DNA from 2 places in the Priestia sp. 53B2 genome. Region 2 is predicted to be linked to the other one. Evidence: riboswitches for the same ligand, from Rfam matches in the RefSeq annotation. Region 2 holds a riboswitch; the other holds the start of a gene.
What was found. Region 2 has a riboswitch for ZMP and ZTP ahead of ACN6NE_RS15060 (APC family permease). Riboswitches for the same ligand answer to the same signal wherever they lie in the genome.
Positions count from the first base shown of each region.

Region 1: another riboswitch for ZMP and ZTP. It lies ahead of ACN6NE_RS20420 (phosphoribosylaminoimidazolecarboxamide formyltransferase); the one in region 2 lies ahead of ACN6NE_RS15060 (APC family permease).

Region 1 covers NZ_JBLZXA010000025.1:24,680-32,017, forward strand. Annotated here, with positions in the region: gene ACN6NE_RS20405 (winged helix-turn-helix transcriptional regulator) at 351-710, shown strand; gene ACN6NE_RS20410 (NAD(P)H-dependent oxidoreductase) at 724-1,251, opposite strand; gene ACN6NE_RS20415 (dienelactone hydrolase family protein) at 1,504-2,112, shown strand; gene ACN6NE_RS20420 (phosphoribosylaminoimidazolecarboxamide formyltransferase) at 2,217-3,383, opposite strand; ZMP/ZTP riboswitch at 3,432-3,510, opposite strand; gene ACN6NE_RS20425 (IS110 family transposase) at 3,963-4,856, opposite strand; gene ACN6NE_RS20430 (pyridoxal phosphate-dependent decarboxylase family protein) at 5,027-6,490, opposite strand; gene ACN6NE_RS20435 (cysteine hydrolase family protein) at 6,642-7,178, opposite strand.
Region 2 covers NZ_JBLZXA010000020.1:169,234-176,571, forward strand. Annotated here, with positions in the region: gene ACN6NE_RS15045 (sodium:solute symporter family protein) at 11-1,510, opposite strand; gene ACN6NE_RS15050 (DUF3311 domain-containing protein) at 1,510-1,713, opposite strand; gene ACN6NE_RS15055 (cupin domain-containing protein) at 2,091-2,690, opposite strand; ZMP/ZTP riboswitch at 3,075-3,153, shown strand; gene ACN6NE_RS15060 (APC family permease) at 3,209-4,804, shown strand; gene ACN6NE_RS15065 (DUF5105 domain-containing protein) at 4,987-6,033, shown strand; gene ACN6NE_RS15070 (acyl-CoA thioesterase) at 6,185-6,694, shown strand; gene ppc (phosphoenolpyruvate carboxylase) at 7,157-7,338, shown strand, end outside.

The DNA.
Region 1 (7,338 bases), on a different contig from region 2:
TTACATATCACTCTATACAATTTCAAGGTTTATTTTTAAGGTACCATAATGTCGCTTATCCGTATTCAATAAAAAAAGCTACCCCGGAGTAGAACACCATAATAATATGCTAGGTAACAGATTTATTACGTTAAAAGAAGCAAGAAAAATTATTTTTTAAACCAATTAAAAACTTTCATAGGAATAAAAAACAGCCGTTAGAAGGCTGTTTTTTATTCCCAGAACCCTGATTAAGATGATTACGATAACTAATATACAAGCTGAATAAAGGCATCATTTCTGTTAAAATATAATTATAAAGTATACATCTTTATATTACATACTGACTTATCAGAAGGAGAGTGGAACCTATGAGTGAAACCTGTGTTCCAACTGGTGTAGAACTAAAAAACACTGGTTTTGGATATACGTTGTCTTTAATAGGTGGTAAATATAAAATGATCATTATGTATTGGCTAGCTGAAAATAAGGTTATGCGACATAATGAGTTGAAACGATGTATCGGTACCATTTCCTATAAAACGTTAAGCGTTATGTTAAAAGATCTTGAGAGAGATGGTCTTATTATACGTAAGGAATTTCCACAAATACCTCCAAAAGTTGAGTATTCATTATCTGAACGTGGTCTTTCCCTTATTCCCTTGTTAGATATGATGTGTGAGTGGGGGGAGAAAAACAATTTGTCAGCTTTGGAGGCTGTACAACAATAGATAAAACTACTTCTTATAGGTTTTCAATAAAATTGAAATAATCTTGGGCACTTTTTTTCACTTCACTTGCAGAAGGTTCATATTCTGCTCCATAAAAAGCAAAGAACGAACGATAATCTGCGTTGCAATACAGAGCTGTGGTTTTAAACGGAACCAATACTTCTTCAAGTGTATATTGATATCTTCCATTATCACTATAGTCTTCTTTTTTAATCCCTGCAGACACAGCAAAAGCAACTTTACGATTCTTTAATTTCTCTCCTGTTGAACCATAGGCCCATCCATAAGTTAAAACATCATCCATCCATTTTTTTAAAAGAGGTGGACAATTAAACCAATATACAGGAAACTGAAAAACTAGATTTCCATGAGTTTCAATCAAGGTTTGTTCTTTTTCCACGTCTATGTTGCCATTAGGGTAAACTTTATATAATTCGTGAATTGTATATTTTTCTGAATATTTTTTGAGTTCTTCTACCCAGTTCTTATTAATAACTGATGTTTCTAAGCTTGGATGTGTTACGATAACAAGAGTTTTCAAAATTATTCCTCCTTAATATTAATTACATTTTGATTATAAAACTCCCACTACAGATATGTAAGTACGCACTTTCAGTACAGGTACTTACCTTTAGGTAAGTGTTTCCTACTAAGTAATCATTACAATAACAACCCTGGAGTTATTACTCTAGGGTTGTTATGTCATAGCCCCAATAATACACTGTATGGGAAGTAGAAATAAAACTGAATTGTATATAAACTAAATATAAAGCGTCTTGATAGGAGGATTATGATGAAGAATCATAATATGGCTATTGTACTAGTTCATGAAATATACGGAGTTAACGAACATATGAAATATATGAAGGAGATATTATCAAAATTAGGAATAGATATAATATGCCCTAATCTATTACATAAAGAAATTCCTTATTCGTATAGTGAAGAAGAATTTGCTTATGAAAATTTCACTCAAAATGTTGGATTTGAAAAGGGAGTGCAACAAATTAATCAAGTCATAGCCGAACTAAAGCAACAATATAGGAGAGTCGGAGTCATTGGATTTAGTGTTGGGGCAACAATAGCATGGTTATGTAGTGAAAATAAGATATGTGACTTTGTAATAGGTTGCTATGGATCTCGTATCCGAGATTATGTAGATGTTGAGCCTACATGTCCTACATTACTTATATTTGCAAATAAAGAAAAAGCATTCGATATTCATAAACTAGTAGACGTGTTAAGGAAAAAAAGATATTCGTTTTTGCAAGTGAAAAGTTTTGAAGGATCTCATGGATTTATGGATCCATTTTCAGATAATTACAAGAAACTGTCAGCTCATCTGGCTTTGCAACATATAAATGAATTTGTACAGAAGCAATTAAGTGAAAGCTTCCTATAAAATTATATTATGGTGCGACAAGATGTTGCTTATCGGAAACAGTATAAAAAAGAGCCAAGACCTAAGGGGGTGGCTCTTTTTGATTAATTATATTTATTCATAGCTCAATGATGAAATACACGTATGCCTGAATGTGCCATGACCATTCCATATTCATTTGCTGCGTGTGTAACTTGATCGTCTCGTAAAGAATTCCCTGTTTGAACCACATATTTAACGCCACTTTGAGCCGCACGATCAATATTATCACGGAACGGTAAAAAAGCATCGGATGCATAGGAAACGTCTTTTAATCTTTTTAACCATTCCTGTTTTTCACTCTTACTTAGCCTAGCAGGAACCTCCTGAAAACATTGTTTCCATTGTTCATTTTCTACCTCAGTAATATCATCATTCAACCATCCATCAATCGCATTATTGACTTCTACACGAGAAATGCCTTCTCTGAACTTCATATTAAGGGCCCTTGGATGTTGTCTTAACCACCATTTATCAGCTTTTTCAGCTGCTAACCTTGTACAATGAATACGGGACTGTTGTCCAGCACCAATTCCAATTGTTTGACCATCTAAAGCGAAACAAATAGAGTTTGATTGTGTATATTTCAATGTAATAAGAGCAACAAGAAGATCTCTCTTTGCATTGTCAGGAATACTATATTGAGTCGTAACAATATGATTAAAAACTTCTTTCCCAATCTGTACATCATTTCTTTGCTGTTCTAGAGTAATTCCAAATACCGTTCTTTTTTCAATTGAGTCAGGCACATAGTTGGGATCAATCTCTAAAATTAGATATTTTCCCTTCTTTTTCTGTTTCAAAATCTCTAATGCTTCTTGAGTGTAGCTTGGTGCAACAATTATATCAGAAACCTCTGTTTTGAGGAGATTAGCTACAGTTATATCAACTTCATCACTAAAAGCAGCACAATCTCCAAATGAAGACATCCTATCTGTCCCACGCGCTCTTGCATAAGCAATAGCTAAAGGAGACAGGTCTAAGCCTTCAACAAAATAGGATTCAGTAAGTGTCTTATTTAGTGGAGAGTACACAGCTGCACCTGCTGGACTTACATGTTTAAAAGATGCAGCTGCAGGTTGACTAGTAGCCTGTCGAAGCTCCCGGACCAGTTGAAAAGCGTTTAATGCATCTAGAAAGTTAATATAACTCGCTTCTCCATTTAAGATTTTAATAGGCATGTTTTCAGCATTCTGAACTTTAGCTTTACTTTGATTTGGATTCATCCCGTATCGTAAACAAATTTCTTTCACTTAAAAATCTCCCTTCTAAATAAAAAAAGTATTTGAACTCATGTTCAAATACTTTGCCCAGGCGTACGGCCGTTATCTATGTGCTTCCTCATGGTCCTCCATGTTTACGCCAGTAACACATAGTCTGTTTTATAAGAAAATTTTACATAATAATATTAATTTTAACAATAGATTTAGCCAAATTTTTCTTTTTTTATTGTATATCATATACGGAGCTCCCTCTATAAACTGAGTAATATCAAGGGTTTATAGGGGGAATATAAAATATAAAAAAATTTTTTATGTCTATTTCACACCTTATATTCTCATTTTTATAAGAAACTGGTACTAAGGGGAATAGCTTCGCTATTCTTTTTTCATTATTTTAAAAAAAGATGGAGACATACATATGGTCGCACAATGGATCTCTATATGTCTCATAGCGATGAAATCTCCCATGTCTCTTAGCGTCTTAGCGCCTACATTCCTTCGTTCAATCTATCTATGAGATAGAGTTGGGTAATGCTAGTTTGCAAGGTCAAATGCCTGAAAGTCTGTTTTATCCCAAATACTCCGTGCTTCATTTTTAATGGACAAAGGTTAAGCTTCCAAAGGTACAGTCAGCATTTCAGCAATACCCGGCAGGGTCAGTACAAGGTCTTCCAATTGCTTTTCTAATGCATGTAGTTCTTCTTTAAGCATCTTATATCGTTTGATATTTATGGCTATTTCTCGTTGTGCCATCTGTAGTCCAACCGTCAACCCTACTGAACGTCCAGCAGCCTCTTGAAGTCGCTGTATTCGTTTATGACTTGGGCGTTGTACGCCTCCGTAAGTGGACCATATTTCTGCCACCCTTTCGGGTGTTGTTTGATTAAGTTGAACTGGAAGAGGAATATGTTCTAGCGTGGCCAACGCCATCTTTCCACTCCAGTCTTTAAAAACGGTTAAAAACTCTGGAAAATACTTATCTAACCAATTGTGAATCCGTCCTTGTAGAGCTTGTAAATCACCTACAATTTGGTTTCTGATTGTAATTCCTGCCTTTACTTCTGCATCCTGATTCATTGGTAAGCGAGGATAAGAAAATCGACCATCTTTTATTAGCTGAGCGATAACTCTAGCATCCTTGATATCGTTTTTCGTTGGAGAGTTATCGTCGAGTTCTTTACTTCGCTTAACGTGCAGAGGATTAGCGACTCCGAAGGAGACAAGTCTCTCCTTTAGTGAATAGGCGAGATTTAACCAGTAATGACCGGTAGGTTCCATACCAACTAGAACATCGGCTTTCTCATGTTTGTGTTGCATCTCTTCCAACCAGGCAAAGAACGCATCAAATCCTTCTTTTGTATTCGTGAAGGTTAGAGCTTTCCCAAGGATCTTTCCACGATCATCTTGTGCTCGAGCCACATGCTTGAATTTAGCAATATCTACCCCGACAATCAGTGTATGGGGTGTAACTTGATTCAACTTTTCGTTTTGAGTACAATTCATAAGAGTCCTCCTTGAATGATGAATTGAAGTCATGGCCATGACCTTCTGCATCATATCAAGGGGACTTTTTTATTTCAAGACACCAAGTAATTTCAAACAGGAATGCTAGTTTACATAAGGTAGGCACCAAACATAATTAATTCATTCTTTAGTGATTATAAAAAACATTTTCACTTCAAGAGTGGATGTTCCATACAATGCTCACTATAAAAGTCATCAATCTGTTTAAAGATTTGTTGGATAGTTGAAGGCGAGATAAAAGGATTTAATAAAACTGCCCTCAACCAACGCTTTCCTCTATACGTAGGTAAGGATAAAAACACATGTTGATCTTTTAATAAATATTGTTGCAACTTAAGATTTAATTGATCTTGATGTTTTTGGTCATACTCGTTCAAACGTAGTCTAAAACAACATATATTAGTATCTGATTCACCTGATAGCTCCAAATAAGATCGTTTCTTTACTTCTCTTGTAAATTCTTCAACGAGTGTGAAACCTCGATTTATTAAATCTTCATATCCCTTTAGACCAATATGCTGAAGAGATAGATATAACTTGAGGATATCGGCATGTCGAGTACCTTGAACGCTTATTTCTCCCAAATTAGTAAAGTCTGTTTCATTCATGTAAGGTGCTGAAATGCGAAAATCTGTTTCTAACAAATGATGGTTTTTAAATAAAACCATTGCACATGTTTTGGCGACATACATCCATTTTTGTGGATTGAATGTAATCGAATCTGCTTGTTCAATCCCAGAGAGAAGTGTCTTATGTTTTTTTGAAAAGACAAGTGCTCCACCATAGGCTGCATCTACATGAAACCACATTCCGTATTTCGCTGTTATTTCTGATATAGGCAGTAGAGGATCAATACTACCTGTAACAGTCGTTCCTGCCGTAGCTACAACTGCAAAAGGTTGCTTTCCTTCTTGAATAAGAGTAGTAATCTTTGTTTCTAAATCTGTCGTATCCATTTGAGAATTAGGATTACTTTTTACAGGAATGACACTAGATGTGCCTAACCCTAGTAGCATTGCAGCCTTATGTAAAGAAGTATGGCTTGCTTCTGAAACCAAAATGACAGGTTGCTTTGTTAAAGAAGTTAGTCCGTTCTCTTTTACTTGAAGGATAGAATTCCGTGCAACTGCTAGGGCCTGAAGATTAGCAAGGCTACCACCACTTGTTATAACTCCGCCAGCATTTTTTCCTAAACCAAACATCTGAGTAAGCTGTTGAAGTACTTGAACCTCCATTTTAGAAAAGACAGGAGACATCTCTAGACTCAGCATATTGTTATTAAGGGTAGTTGTTACAAACTCACTCAAACAAGAAATTAACGTAGGAATGGAGTCCATATGTCCCATATACCTTGGAGTTAAAGGATTCATAGAGTGCTTTACGATGGTCTCTAACTGTAAAAGAAGCTCTTCTGTGGGAATACCATCTGAAGAAAATTCATTAAAAAGTTTTGTCTTAAATTCATCAGAAAGAGGGGGATGGTTTCCTGAATTGCTTGCATAATCAACTACCAAATTTATTACTGTATCAATAAGTATCTTGGCCTCTTTAACATTTTTGCCGTTTGGATCAATAAAGGAATCAGTTGGAAGAACGCCTATTTTCATCATCATCACACTTCTTTCCTATTAGTCTAATTATTCTAACAATAAGAGAGAGAAATGTGTATACCATATACGTATCTAGTTACCATAATCAGCATTCTAGGAACAAAAAACAGCCTTTGAAAGGCTGTTTTTTATCTCTAAAAAGTTCTTTATTGGCTTAAAATATAATTTCATTTACTTCTCTTAATGTAACAAACCTGCCACCCAGCGTATTATTATGATGTTCTACTATTTTAGAAGCTGAGAGCACAGCTGTATCAAATGTGCTATGGGCATCTTTTACTAAGATATTCTCTTTATAACCTAAGCTATATGCTCTTCTACAAGTAGTATCTAAACAAAATTCAGTTTGCATGCCTGCAATGACTAATTTTTCGATTTCAAGCTCTTGAAGTTTTTTATGTAGAGTTGTTTGATAGAATGCATCCCAAGAAGATTTTTGAATAACTATGTCCGTTGGTAAAGGGCGAACATCCCGATGGATTTCCCATGCGACTTTTCCTTCGCTAAGGATACTACCGGAACTAGGGTCTGTATGCTGGATATAGATAATTGGTACATTAGATTGGTGCGCTTTCTCTCTTAGAGAAGTAATATTTTGAAACACTTGCTGTTCATTCCATAAAGATCCACCTTCATAAGAAAACATGATGTTTTGAACATCGATAAGCAACAAAGCTGTTTTTTTACTCATTTGATTATATCCCTCCATCGAGTTGTGTGGAAAAAAATTCAAAACAATATTATATCAAATTAAAACCTTATGTTATATAGCCTTATCCTGCAAAATTTAGCCTTCTTCAAAATGCATATGATATACAAATCTAGTTTAGTCGGGTAGGCAGGCACTCTCA
Region 2 (7,338 bases):
TGAACTTTTTTTATGCGTTTTTCTTTAATTCAGATTGCGCAGTGTCTTTAGAAAATAATGTTTCTTTCACACCGTTAGTTGCTGCTTTCGTTTTTGCCGCAAAGATTGGATTTAAAATAACAACTACGAGTAAGTTAGATAATAATCCCCAAAACCCTTCATAAAGACCAAATGAATATCCTGTGGCATGAACGGTAAACGTTACAACCAGCCCTACTACTAATCCAGCAATCGTACTTTCTTTCGATTGATTTCTCCAAAACAGGCTGATAACGATAGCCGGGAAGATTTGTACCATACCGGATACCCCTAGTAACTGTAGGGAAACAAGTGCTTGAGGGAATAATAAACCGAATAAAAGTGCCAGTCCAATAACAACGAAAACCATAGAACGAGTAACCATTGTTAATGTTTTACCCTGTACATTTGGATTAATTAAATCTCTAAATATATTATTTGCAAATAAGTTAGACGCTCCAATAGCCATGATAGAACATGGAATTAATGAAGCAAGAGCAATCGTTGCATAAGCTAACCCTTGGCCAATGCCGCCATATGAATATTGAATTAAGGTTAATAATGCTAATCTAGGATCCGTCGTATCTTGAGGTAATACTTGATAAGCAATAAATCCTAAGAAGATGACTAGAATTAAAACGATATTATAAAGCGGTAAGAAAATAGCATTTTTACGAAGCGAATCTGCACTTTTAGCAGTGAAAACACCTGTAGCAGCGTGGGCCCACATGAATAAAGCTAAAGCAGATACGAGTGATGCTGTAATAAACCATGGAATGCCTTTAGGTCCTTGTGTTGGGATCGTTAATAGCTGAGGTGCATCCTTTGCAACATTGTCGATCATGTTACCCCAGCTTCCAAAATGCATAATTGGCAGAGAAACAACCATAAATAACATAATCGCCCATACTAAAATATCTTTAATAATTGCCGTATATGTGGGACCTTTAATTCCGCTGAAAAAGGTATAAAGAGCCACAAGAAAGAATGAAAGAATAACGACAGCTTTTACGTTAATGTAGCCAGTTCCTGCAACGCGAAGAGTATCTTGAATACCGCTAAGCTGAAGATCAATATATGGAATGAGCATCAATACACCTACTATGGCAATTAAAGAGGAGAGAAATTTACTGCTAAAACGTTCTCTGGCATAATCAGCAAGCGTAGTAAGTTTGTGCTTTTTAGCAACAGTCCAAAGCTTTGGAAGAAAGAAGTATGAAATTAAAAAGGCTAAAACAGAGTAAGGAATGGCAAAAAATGCGATGCTTCCTCCCTGATAAGCTGTACTCGTAAGACCTAGGAATGTATAAGCGGTATATAAATCTGCTCCTACTAAAAGCCAGACGAGCAGGCTTCCAAAACGTCTTCCACCTACAGCCCACTCTTCAACTGAGCTTCTAGATGATTTGTCACGTCCCGCTATAAAGCCAATTGCGATAACGACAAGAACAATTGCTGATGTGATTAAAAGTGCGGTTAAATTTCCTTGCATTATTCAATGTCCCCCCAAGATTTTTGTAAACGATAAATAATAAATGTACACACAGGCGTTAAGAAGACCCATAAAAATAACCATAAATGCAAAAGAGGTAATCCAAAAATAATTGGATGAATGTTATTTACAAAAGGTAAAAAAGCGAATTGAGCAATAAATGGAATGATGAATAAAATAAAAATTATGAATTTTCTGTTCAATTTTACTCCTCCTACTAAAAATTTATCTAACAATGTTCACTATGATAGCAAGTCTGACATGGTAAAGCAATAAGTTTTTTGAAAATTTCGTTATAATCTATGGAAATTTTTTTAGAAAAACAAAAAAGAGCTTATGATGAGAGTATATTTGAAATGATTATGAAAGAAAAAAGGGGGATAATCTAAGCGAAGTTGCTCTTGAAGCAAAAAGGACAACGGAAAAGAAGAAATTTAGTTTTGACCGGGAAGTTTTTGTTATTTCGCTGAGATAAAGTATATTGCTATTGCATCATAAGAAAAGAATTTGTATGTTCAAATAGAGATTCATGGAAAGAATAAAACAGAGCAAATAAAAAAACTAGACAATAAGTGCTTGTCTAGTTCCACCACTCTGTCAATGGTCCTTTGTCGCCATAAACAGGATCTGTTGTAGGAATAGGTACTTGTGCAATTTCATCAAATACGTGAGGGCGATCAGTTTGTTTTCCTGTTCGTAAATTGTAATCCATACCCTCTGGATAAGCTCCAACCACTTTAAAATCAGCAGTTGACTGCAGACGCATATGCCCTGTGCCTGCAGGAAGTACGAGCACATCGCCAGCATGCACCACTATATTTTCCCCCATATGTCCACCTAGTTTTAAACGTGCAGATCCGTTAATTACACCTAGTGCTTCATGAGAATTGCTGTGGTAATGGTGAAAATCATATATGCCGCCTACCCAGCTATTTTTCCAGTCGTGAGAATTAAAAATGCTCTCCACTTTCTCTTTCTTACTAATAAATACGTGTTCATACAACAAAACTGGAAGACGAGGGTGATTTGGAATGGTTCCGTCGTCATCAAAATAAAGAACTTTTACATTTGCATAATTCATAAGCATCCCTCTAACAATCTTTTTTCGTAATTTTCCCTGTTTTTTGCTTGCGTAAACAGAGAAGTTTGCTCGAAGTACTTCATTTGTTGCGAAGTGCATGATATGTAGGTTTTAACGTTTTCCTAAAAGAAGTCTCCCACTTCAAGCGTAGCTAAGTGGTGGGCAGTTCACTTTAGTATCTTTTCTTCATATTGTATATAAGTAAAGGGTCTAGTGCAAGAATTCTATGGATATATAGCTGTTAATTCTTATTTTGTAAACGAATAATGTATATTGGTATAATTTTTAGAAGGTAATCTGCTCGTGGAGTAAAAGAATCAAATAATAGAAAAAGTTAGGATTTTAGTTCTTTTTATAATTAAAAAGAGATTTTTAGAAGATTAATTTGGAATTTTACGAATAATTTATTATTTTTAGAAAAGTAATGTAAACATTTTGTGTATTGAGTAATAGTAATGAATGTTATATACTGATAAAAAATATATTCCTATATGTGACTGGCGCAACATGGATGACCATGGGGGAGCATATAGCGTATAAGCCGCGCGCCTGGGCAAACACTTGAGAAAATTTCGCAAGTGTTTTTTTATTTTCCTAGGGAAGAGGAGTAGATTTGGATGAGCAATATGCAAAGGAAGATGGGAACATTTGCTTTAACCATGACAGGCATAGGTTCGATTATCGGTTCAGGATGGCTGTTTGGAGCATGGAAAGCAGCTCAAATTGCGGGACCCGCGGCTATTTTTTCATGGGTCATTGGAATGGTGGTTATTTTGACCATTGCTCTATCATATGCTGAACTGGGCGCGATGTTTCCACAAGCAGGGGGGATGGTCAAATATCCTCAGTATTCACACGGATCATTTATTGGTTTTTTGGCTGCTTGGGCTAACTGGATTTCAATCGCTTCAACGATAACAGTGGAGGCTATTGCATCTGTGCAATATATGAGTACTTGGCCGTGGAAATGGGCTCGCTGGACTCATGAATTAGTAGACAATGGCATTTTAACGTCCAAGGGGTTGGCAGTTGCGTCTTTGTTATTATTCGTTTACTTTTTTGTGAACTATTGGACGGTAAATCTCTTTGCTAAAGCAAACTCATTTATTACGATTGTTAAATTAATTATTCCTGGTTTAACGGCAGGGGCTTTATTTTTTGCTGGTTTTCATAGTGGAAACTTTTCAAGTGAGCATGGGGTAGCACCTTACGGATGGGCTAGTGTTTTAACGGCAGTGGCAACATCAGGTATTGTGTTTGCATTTAATGGGTTTCAAAGTCCTGTAAATATGGCAGGAGAAGCGAAATCACCTAATAAATCGATTCCGGTAGCTGTAATTAGTTCAATTTTTATTGCAGGAATTGTATACATTATATTGCAAATTGTCTTTATCGGAGCAGTAAGTCCGTCATCAATTGCTGATGGATGGAATCATTTGAATTTTAATTCTCCTTTTGCTGATTTAGCGATTGCGCTTGGAATTAACTGGCTAACAATTGTGTTATACGCAGATGCATTTGTTTCTCCTTCCGGCACAGGTGCTACATATACGGCAACTACTTCTAGAATGTTATACGGGATGCAGCAAAATGGATATTTGCCAAAGATATTTGGTACGCTTCATCCACTTTACAATGTCCCGCGCCCAGCTATGTGGCTAAATTTAGCAGCTTGCTTTTTGTTTCTCTTTTTATTTAGAGGATGGGGTGTCTTAGCAGAAGTGATCTCAGTAGCGACGCTTATCTCTTATATTATGGGCCCTGTAGCGCTTATAACATTAAGAAAAACGGCTTCACACTTTTACCGTCCATTTTATTTAAAAGGGGCATCATTTATTGCGCCATGCGGCTTCGTTTTTGCTTCCTTGACGCTTTATTGGGCAAGGTGGCCACTTACAGGTGAAGTGATCTTTATTATGGCAATTGGCCTGCCTGTTTATTTTTATTACCAAGCGAAAAATAAATGGGTGGGCTTTAAAAAAGAATTTTTAACCGGGGCTTGGATGCTTATCTATTTAGCGTGCATGATTTTTATTTCCTACATAGGAAGCGAAAAATTCGGAGGCAAAAATATTTTGCCTTTCGGATGGGATATGCTAGTGATTGCTTGCGTATCATTAGCTTTTTATTACTGGGGAATTAAAAGTGGCAAATCTAACCGATATATGAAAGAAGCTGAACAAATCAATCAAGAAAATTTTAAATCTAAATAAAAAAATACGAGCCTGTGCTCGTGTTTTTTTATTTAGGTGAGTGGAGAATTTAGACTTAGTTTTTATCAAAATATTGTAAAAAATATAGATTTTAAGGTTTGAGTATTTATACAGAGGGAACCTTTATTTGGGATAAAGTTCTAAAAAAACAAAATAAAGGGGATTAGGCAGCTGTGAAAAAAATGAATGTTTTGGCTTTGGCTTTTGTACTTATGCTAGTATTAGCGGCTTGTAACAGTTCTAAGGAAACGGGAGGATCCACTTCGGCTAAAAATAAGACGATTGAGGCATACATTGACAGCGCTTCTTATATTTTAGTAGATAGTGATGAAGGAGCTACAAGTGAAGAAAAAGGGCTGTTGAAAGTTGATTTAAAAGTGAAAAATGTATCCAAAAACAGTATATCTTTATCGGATTATGACGGTGTGTATTTATACGAAGGAGATGAACAGCTGTCTCCAAAAACGGGAGTGAACAGTCGTGAGCTTGGACTAGAAAGCAGTGCATTTGACAAGATTGGCGCTGGAAAGCAAAAAAATTTAACGTTTGTCTTTGAAGTCAAAAAAGATAAAAAGTACAAAATTGGGCTTCAGCCCAAATCATCTGATTATGATGAAGAAATTGACGAAGTGACCTTAACACTGGATACGAAAAAATACGCGAAAAGCTATAATAAGCTGCAAGACCCAGAAAAAGCTCTGCAAGCTTATACAGAAGTCCTTTACTTAAACAAAGAAAACGTAGACTATGATAAATATGTAACAGCAGACAAAACAGCTGTCATAGAAGAACAGAAAAAAGCGTTTAATGAGGAATTAAAAGGTGCGTTTTCTAACGGTTTAACCGACAAAGCAAAAAAAGATTTTTTTAACATGTATAAAGATGTTTTAAAAGAAAAAGCAAGTGTGAAAACAAATGTGATTGCGAATGCAAATAATAAAGCCGTAGTAGAAGTGGAGTACACTACTCTTAATTTATCAGACTTATATTCGTACGTATCGCAACTTAAGCGAGCGTATACAGATGAAACGAAAGATTACGATACAGAACACTCTGAAGAGTTTGCGGCTTCTAAATTCAAAGATATTGTAAATGAATTAGAAACGAAAGAAGGAAGTCGTCCCCTACGAATTTTTATGGTGAAAGAAGATGGGAAATGGACTGTAAAGTCAAGTGACCTATACAGTGATTCTTTAGGTAAAACGTTTGGGTCAAGCTATATTCGATAGACAAAAAAGAGAAGAATTTTTCTTCTCTTTTTTGTTTTCTGTAAATAAATCAACGAGTTTTTTGTAAAGCTAAATTTATCAAAATATGCTAGTATAGGTTCATTCATTCTTTTATTCTTATTATGATAGGCATCAATGGAGGTTCTTACTAATGAAAGCAAATTATTGTAAAGATACAAAGGCTGTTCGAACGAGCCGCATTTTTCCTAATGATATTAATAATCACAATACGTTATTTGGCGGAAAGTTAATGAGTGATATTGATATGATTGCGTCCATTTCAGCTTATCGTCACAGTCGTACAGAGTGTGTGACAGCTTCAGCAGACTCTATTCATTTTCTGCACCCTATTACGCCTCAGGATTCTGTATGTTTGGAGTCATACGTATCATGGACAGGTCGTTCATCCATGGAAGTGTTTGTGAAAGTGATTAAAGAAAATTTAAAAACCGGGGAGCGTCAAATTGCAGCGACATCATTTTTAACTTTTGTGGCAATGGATGATGATGGAAAGCCCCGTGCAGTACCGGAGCTTATTCCAGAAACAGAAGAAGAAAAATACCTGTTTCAAACGGGGGCAGATCGCGCTGCCACGCGTAAACAAGTGCGTAAAAAAAGCAATGAACTAGCCTCGGTATTGGATTTAGGACAACCTTGGTAGCATAAAAGAGAGGCCGAGACAAAAGTATTTTAGCTCAAATGAAAAACGAACCAGTGATCAAAATGTTTGATTAGTGGTTTGTTTTTTTTGTTATGGTGAACGTAGGTTTCATCTGTTTCGTTCCTTCTAGCAGTTGATTGGAGGGCAAGGCGAAGACTCCCGGGGGAAAAGCGGAAGCGGCGAGGAGGCTCAGCGGCCACCTGCGGAAAGCAAAGTCTTGCACAGAAATCAACTGCGGCGTCACAAGCGGTTCGGCTTATGTATCCCATTTGTTCGTCTTTAGATTGGATTCATTTAGTTATGTCTTAACCTCTTTTTTATATTTGATTAATCTCCTCTCCTGAACGAGGGGAGGAAATAAAATTATATGAAATTTATTTTCGTTCATGGTAATATGAATTTAATATAATTTTCTAAAAAGTTTAAAAAGTACAACATTTATGAAGAAAGGTGTCGTGTCTAATGGTAACAGTAGAAGCAGCAGAAAGACAAAACAGCAGCACTGCCCTGCGCCGTGATGTAAAGTTTCTCGGTCAATTGTTAGGGAAAGTTCTGGTTCACCAAGGTGGAGAAGAACTGCTCAGCAAAGTAGAAAAAATACGCGAAGTAGCAAAATCACTTAGAGAAAACAAAGATGAAGTTAT